2 regions of the Streptomyces sp. NPDC052020 genome follow, and region 2 is predicted to be linked to the other one. Evidence: riboswitches for the same ligand, from Rfam matches in the RefSeq annotation. Region 2 holds a riboswitch; the other holds the start of a gene.

Region 1 (3,200 bases), on a different contig from region 2:
CGACGGCTGGCGGATGTCCCAGCTGCACGGCCGGTGGGCCGCCGAGTCGCGGCTGGTGCGGGCTCCGCTCACCTACGGCGAGAAGGTCCTCGGCAGCCGTCGCGGTCACACCGGGCACCAGCACCTGCCGTGGGTGGCGCTCGACACCGACGCCACCGAGGAGCGCGGCGAGGTCTACGGCTGCGCCCTGGGCTGGTCGGGGTCCTGGCGGATCTCCGTGGCCCAGCTCCCCGACGCGCGGGTGCAGATCACCGGCGGAGCCGGGTACGACGACTCGGGGCTGTGGCGGCTGGAGCCGGGAGAGACGTTCACCACGCCCGTCTTCGCCGGGCTGTGGAGCGACGGCGGCTTCGGCGGCGCGAGCCGCGCCTGGCACGCCTACCAGCGCCGGTACGTCATCCCGGACGCGGACCGGGACCGGCCCGTGCTGTTCAACTCCTGGGAGGCGACCGGATTCGACATCTGCGAGGAGCAGCAGCGGGCGCTGGCGCGGCGCGCCGCCGAGCTGGGCGTCGAGCTGTTCGTCGTCGACGACGGCTGGTTCGGGGCGCGCACCGGCGACCGGGCCGGCCTCGGGGACTGGACACCCAGCGCGGAGCGCTTCCCCGACGGCCTGAAACCGCTCGCCGAGTACGTGCACGGCCTCGGTATGCGGTTCGGCATCTGGGTCGAGCCGGAGATGGTCAACCCGGACAGCGACCTGTACCGGGCGCACCCCGACTGGGTGCAGTACCAAGCGGGGCGAAAGCGGACGGAGTTCCGTAATCAGCTCGTTCTCAACCTCGCCCGCGAGGACGTTCGGGAACACCTCTGGGAGCAGCTCGACACCCTCCTCTCCAGCGCGCCCATCGACTACGTCAAGTGGGACTTCAACCGCTGCTTCACCGACGCGGGCTGGCCCGGCGACCGGTATCCGCAGCGCCTGTGGGTGGGTCATGTGCGGGCCGTGTACGACCTCTTGGACCGGCTGCGCCGGGCCCATCCGGGGGTGGCCTTCGAGTCGTGCTCGGGCGGCGGCGGCCGGATCGATCTCGGGGTGCTCGGCCGCACCGACCAGGTGTGGACCTCGGACAACACCGATCCGCTCGACCGGCTCGCCATCCAGGCGGGCTTCAGCCAGATCCACCCGGCCCGGGTCATGGCGGCCTGGGTCACCGACAGCCCGAACGCGCAGCTCAACGGCCGTGTCAGCAGTCTGCGATTCCGGTTCGTCAGTGCCATGGCCGGGGTGCTCGGCATCGGCGGCGACCTCACCCGGTGGACCGGGCCGGAACTCGCCGAGGCCCGGGACTGGGTGGCCCTCTACAAGGAGATCCGGCCCCTGGTGCAGCGCGGCGACCTCTACCGGCTCAGGCCCCCGCGAGGCGGTCTGAGCGCCGTGCAGTACGTGCTCGGCGGCGACGCCGTCGTCCTCGCCTGGCTCCAGGCGCAGCACCACGGCGAACCCGTCACGGCGCTCAGGCTGCGCGGACTCGACCCGGCAGCATCGTACGAATGCCGCGAAACGGGCGAAGTGCACCGGGGTGCGGTGCTGTTGCACCACGGGCTGCAGACCGGGCTGCGCGGTGACCTGGATGCGACGGTTCTCCGGCTGCGCCGTATCTGAGCCGTCTGCCCGAATTAGCGCCTTACTTCCAACTCGCTCCGGAATAAGAGGGCCTGGGGCTGCGGCGCGTGAGGAGCGTCATATCCGTGACCGTGCGTCGCCCGTCATGTTCACGTAATCCACACCCTTTTCAAGGGCGTTCACGAAATGCGGTCCTCGTGGATCCCACGCAGAGTGACCGTGCATTCCCTTAAAGGATCAAGTGAAACGCCTTTCCCGCAACCTCTCGCTTGTCCCTGTGCGTCTTGGTCGCTTACGTTCACCACCGATCCGGACGGACGCCTAATCCTGCCGCCGACCGGAGCCGCACTCACCCACCACCCGTACCCGGCAGGAGCGGGGGACCCACAGGTACCACCGCCTGTTCCGGTCTCCGGAACGGCTCGGGGTAAAGCCGCACCCGGTGCGGCCGGGCACCTCCAGCCCGCACCCGACAGCTCACCTCGCAGGCGCCGGAGAGGAATTCGTCATGCCCGCGAAGGGTAAGCACCGCCGGCCCAAGGCCCAGCTTTTCGCCCGTACCATCGCCATCGCCGGAACCGGTGGCGCGGCGCTCGCCCTGCCTCTCATGGGGGCCGCGAACGCCCACGCCGCTCCCGCGCAGCCGGTTTCCGGAAAGGCCGTCCAGTCCCTTTCGGCGGCCCAGGACAACACCGCCGAAAAGAGCGCCGAGAAGAAGCCGGACGCGCGGACGTACACTGTGAAGAGCGGTGACTACCTCTCGAAGATCGCCGAGGAGCAGAACGTCATCGGCGGCTGGAAGCGGCTCTACGCCGACAACCGCGAGGCCGTCGGCGACGACCCCTCGCTCATCCACCCCGGCCTGAAGCTGACCATCGGCGGTAAGGCGAGCGCCGCCACGCCGTCCGGGAAGTCCGCGAGTTCCGCCGGTACCGCGAAGGCCGCCGAGCCTTCGCGGTCCGCGCCGTCCCCGGCCGCGTCCGCCCCCGAGGCCGCCGCCTCGCAGCAGCCGTCCGCGCGGACGGAGCAGTCCTCCTCCGCGGAGGGCTCGGCCTCCGAGTCCGCCGGCTCCGCGAGCACCTCCGGCGGCTACGTCTCCCCCGTACCGGGCGGCACCGTCGGCACGCCGTACCACCAGACCGGCAGCATGTGGTCCAGCGGCTACCACACCGGCACCGACTTCGTCGTCCCGACCGGCACCTCCCTGAAGGCCGTGGGCGCGGGCACCGTCGTCTCCGCCGGCTGGGGCGGCGCCTACGGCAACCAGGTCGTCATCCAGCTCGCCGACGGCTACTACGCCCAGTACGCCCACCTGTCCTCGCTCTCCGTCTCCGCCGGCCAGACCGTCACCGCCGGCCAGCAGGTCGGCCTGTCGGGTGCCACCGGCAACGTGACCGGCCCGCACCTGCACTTCGAGATCCGCACCACGCCGGACTACGGCTCCGACGTGGACCCGATCGCCTACCTGCGCGCGCACGGCGTCACCGTCTGACGCCCCGCGCCCTCGCGCACACCCAAGGCCGGACCCCGTTCCCGGGGCCCGGCCTTCGGCGCGCCCCCGGCGGAGTGCGGCGGCGCCGCACGTCCCGCCGCGCCGCCGTATTCCTGAATTGGCCAACACTTTAGGAGTGGC
Region 2 (3,200 bases):
CTTCCACCCCCAGCCGCAGGCCGGCGAGCCCAAGCCGTGGGCGTTCCCGGCCCCGGAGCGCGGGACGCTGGACAACGGCCTGACGGTCCTGCGCTGCCACCGCCCCGGCCAGCAGGTCGTGGCCGTGGAGGTGCTGCTGAACGCGCCCCTGGAGGCAGAGCCGACCGGTCTCGACGGTGTCGCCACCATCATGGCGCGGGCCTTCTCCGAGGGCACCGACAAGCACTCCGCCGAGGAGTTCGCCGCCGAGCTGGAGCGCTGCGGCGCCACCCTCGACGCGCACGCCGACCACCCGGGCGTCCGCCTGAGCCTGGAGGTGCCCGCCTCCCGCCTGGCCAAGGCGCTCGGCCTGGTCGCCGACGCCCTCAGGGCGCCCGCCTTCGCCGACAGCGAGGTGGAGCGGCTGGTCCGCAACCGCCTCGACGAGATCCCGCACGAGCTGGCCAACCCCTCCCGCCGGGCCGCCAAGGAGCTCTCCAAGGAGCTCTTCCCGGCCGACTCGCGCATGTCGCGCCCCCGCCAGGGCACGGAGGAGACGGTCGCGAACATCGACTCCGCGGCCGTACGCGCCTTCTACGAGCGGCACGTCCGCCCCGCCACGGCCACCGCCGTGGTCGTCGGCGACCTGACCGGCGTCGACCTCGACGCGCTGCTCGGCGACACCCTGGGCGCGTGGACGGGCTCGCCGGCCGAGCCGCGGCCGGTGCCCCCGGTGGTCGCGGACGACACCGGCCGGGTCGTCATCGTGGACCGCCCCGGGGCCGTCCAGACGCAGCTGCTGATCGGCCGCACCGGGCCGGACCGGCACGACCGCGTGTGGCCGGCGCAGGTGCTCGGCACGTACTGCCTCGGCGGCACCCTCACCTCGCGCCTGGACCGCGTGCTGCGCGAGGAGAAGGGCTACACCTACGGCGTGCGGGCCTTCGGCCAGGTCCTGAGGTCGGCGCCGGACGGCACGGGCGCCGCGATGCTCGCCATCAGCGGCTCCGTCGACACCCCCAACACCGGCCCCGCGCTGGAGGACCTGTGGACGGTGCTGCGCACGCTCGCCGCGGAGGGGCTCACCGACGCCGAGCGCGACGTCGCCGTGCGGAACCTGGTCGGTGTGGCGCCGCTGAAGTACGAGACCGCCGCGGCCGTGGCCAGCACGCTGGCCGACCAGGTCGAGCAGCACCTCCCCGACGACTACCAGGCCGAGTTGTACCGGCAGCTCGCCGCGACCGGCACCGTGGAGGCCACCGCGGCGGTCGTCAACGCCTTCCCGGTGGGCCGCCTGGTGACCGTCCTCGTCGGTGACGCCGCGCAGATCAAGGCGCCCGTCGAGGCCCTCGGCATCGGTGACGTCAGCGTCGTCGCGGCCGAGTAGACCGCCCGCCGGGCCCGCCCGGCGGCGCCGCGCGCGTGGGGCCCTGGTGAGGAGAAGTCACCAGGGCCCTCTTATGCCCGAATTGAGGCGGAGGTTGCCTGTCTGCCCTGTGGGATGCGCTACAAAAACGGTCTTTCGTTTGGGATTCGAAAGCCGCCCCCCTTAGCGTCTTCCCGGCTGTCCGTCAGGCAGTGCGCCGCATCCGCGGCACCGGACAGTCATCGCCGAGTCCCCGTACGGCGCGAGCCAGGGGAGCCGGGGACCCAACCGCAGTCCCTGGGGTGAATCGGACGCCCGCGCGCGCAGCGAGGGGGTCCGTAGGAGACCTTCCTGCTCCGAACCCGTCAGCTAACCCGGTAGGCGAGAGGGAAGGAAAGGACCAGTCTGTACATGGCGTTCACGCGCGCCGCCGGGAAGCACCGCCGTCCCAGCCGGATGCAGCGCACCACCGCCCGCGCGGCGGGGGTCGCGGCCCTCACCACCACCGGCGTCATCGGCACCGTGGCGGCTCCGGCGTTCGCCGCCGAGCCGGCTCCCGAGCAGACCGGCCTCACCCCGGTCGTCACCATCGGTGACTCCATCGCCGACCAGATCGACGCCCAGGCCGCCGCGCAGCGGCACGCCGCCGAGGAGGCCGCCCTGCGCAAGATGGCCGAGGAGGCCGCGCGCGAGCGGGCCGCGGAGGCCGCCGAGGAGGCGAAGGAGGCCGCCGAGAAGGCCCGCGAGGCCAAGGAGCGCGCCGCCCGCGAGGCCGAGCGCGAGCGCCTGAACACCTTCGTGATGCCGATCACCGGCTCCTACGTCTCCACCGGCTACCAGGCCGGCAGCTCCCTGTGGTCCTCCGGCAGCCACACCGGCGTCGACTTCCACGCCGCGAGCGGCACCCCCGTCCACGCCGTCGGCGCCGGCACGGTCGTCGAGGCCGGCTGGGGCGGCGCGTACGGCAACCAGGTCGTCCTCAAGATGCACGACGGCACCTACACCCAGTACGGTCACCTGTCCTCCATCGGGGTCTCGGTGGGCCAGACCGTCACCGCGGGCCAGCAGATCGGCCTGTCCGGCGCCACCGGCAACGTGACCGGACCGCACCTGCACTTCGAGGCGCGTATGTCGCCCGAGTACGGCTCGGACGTCGACCCGGTCGCCTACCTCCGCGCGCACGGCGTGTCCCTCTGACGCACCGGACGCCTCCGCGTCCCCGAGCCCCGGCCGCTTCCCGGCCGGGGCTTTTCCGCGTTCCGGGACCCGGCGGCCCCGCCGCCGATCCCATTGCCCGGCCCCGCTGACCAAAAAATACCCATGAATTACGGCCCGCCATCGGAATTTCCGGCCCGCTGTCATACAGTCAATCATCACGCGTCCATCGTCGACGTTTCACGGGGATTAAGACGGAGGTCGGTCATGCGTGTTCCGGCGCATTCGGTATGCACGGCGATCCGGGACGACATCGTCGCCGGCGTCCACGAGCGCGGCAGCCGGCTCACCGAGGAACTCCTCGCGCGCCGCTACGGAGTCTCCCGGGTTCCCGTCCGCGAGGCCCTGCGCACCCTGGAGGCCGAGGGGTTCGTGGTGACCCGGCGGCACGCGGGCGCGTGCGTCGCGGAACCGACCGAGCGGGAGGCCGCCGACCTGCTGGAGATCCGCCTGCTGCTGGAACCGCTCGGCGCCGCCCGGGCCGCCCAGCGCCGCACCGAGGCACATCTGAAGGTGCTGCGGGGCCTGGTCAGACTGGGGCAGGAGCGCGCCAGGCGGGGCGCGAGCGAGGACCTGCGCTCCCTGGGCGGCTGGTTCCACGAGACGCTCTCCCAGGCCTCCGGCAGCCCCCCGCTGATCG

What was found. Region 2 has a riboswitch for cyclic di-AMP ahead of AB0L74_RS19975 (M23 family metallopeptidase). Riboswitches for the same ligand answer to the same signal wherever they lie in the genome.
Positions count from the first base shown of each region.
Region 1: another riboswitch for cyclic di-AMP. It lies ahead of AB0L74_RS32425 (LysM peptidoglycan-binding domain-containing M23 family metallopeptidase); the one in region 2 lies ahead of AB0L74_RS19975 (M23 family metallopeptidase).

Region 1 covers NZ_JBFAWY010000053.1:15,044-18,243, reverse strand. Annotated here, with positions in the region: gene AB0L74_RS32430 (alpha-galactosidase) at 1-1,606, shown strand, start outside; cyclic di-AMP (ydaO/yuaA leader) riboswitch at 1,915-2,071, shown strand; gene AB0L74_RS32425 (LysM peptidoglycan-binding domain-containing M23 family metallopeptidase) at 2,076-3,059, shown strand.
Region 2 covers NZ_JBFAWY010000018.1:63,754-66,953, forward strand. Annotated here, with positions in the region: gene AB0L74_RS19970 (pitrilysin family protein) at 1-1,366, shown strand, start outside; cyclic di-AMP (ydaO/yuaA leader) riboswitch at 1,579-1,744, shown strand; gene AB0L74_RS19975 (M23 family metallopeptidase) at 1,757-2,542, shown strand; gene AB0L74_RS19980 (GntR family transcriptional regulator) at 2,768-3,200, shown strand, end outside.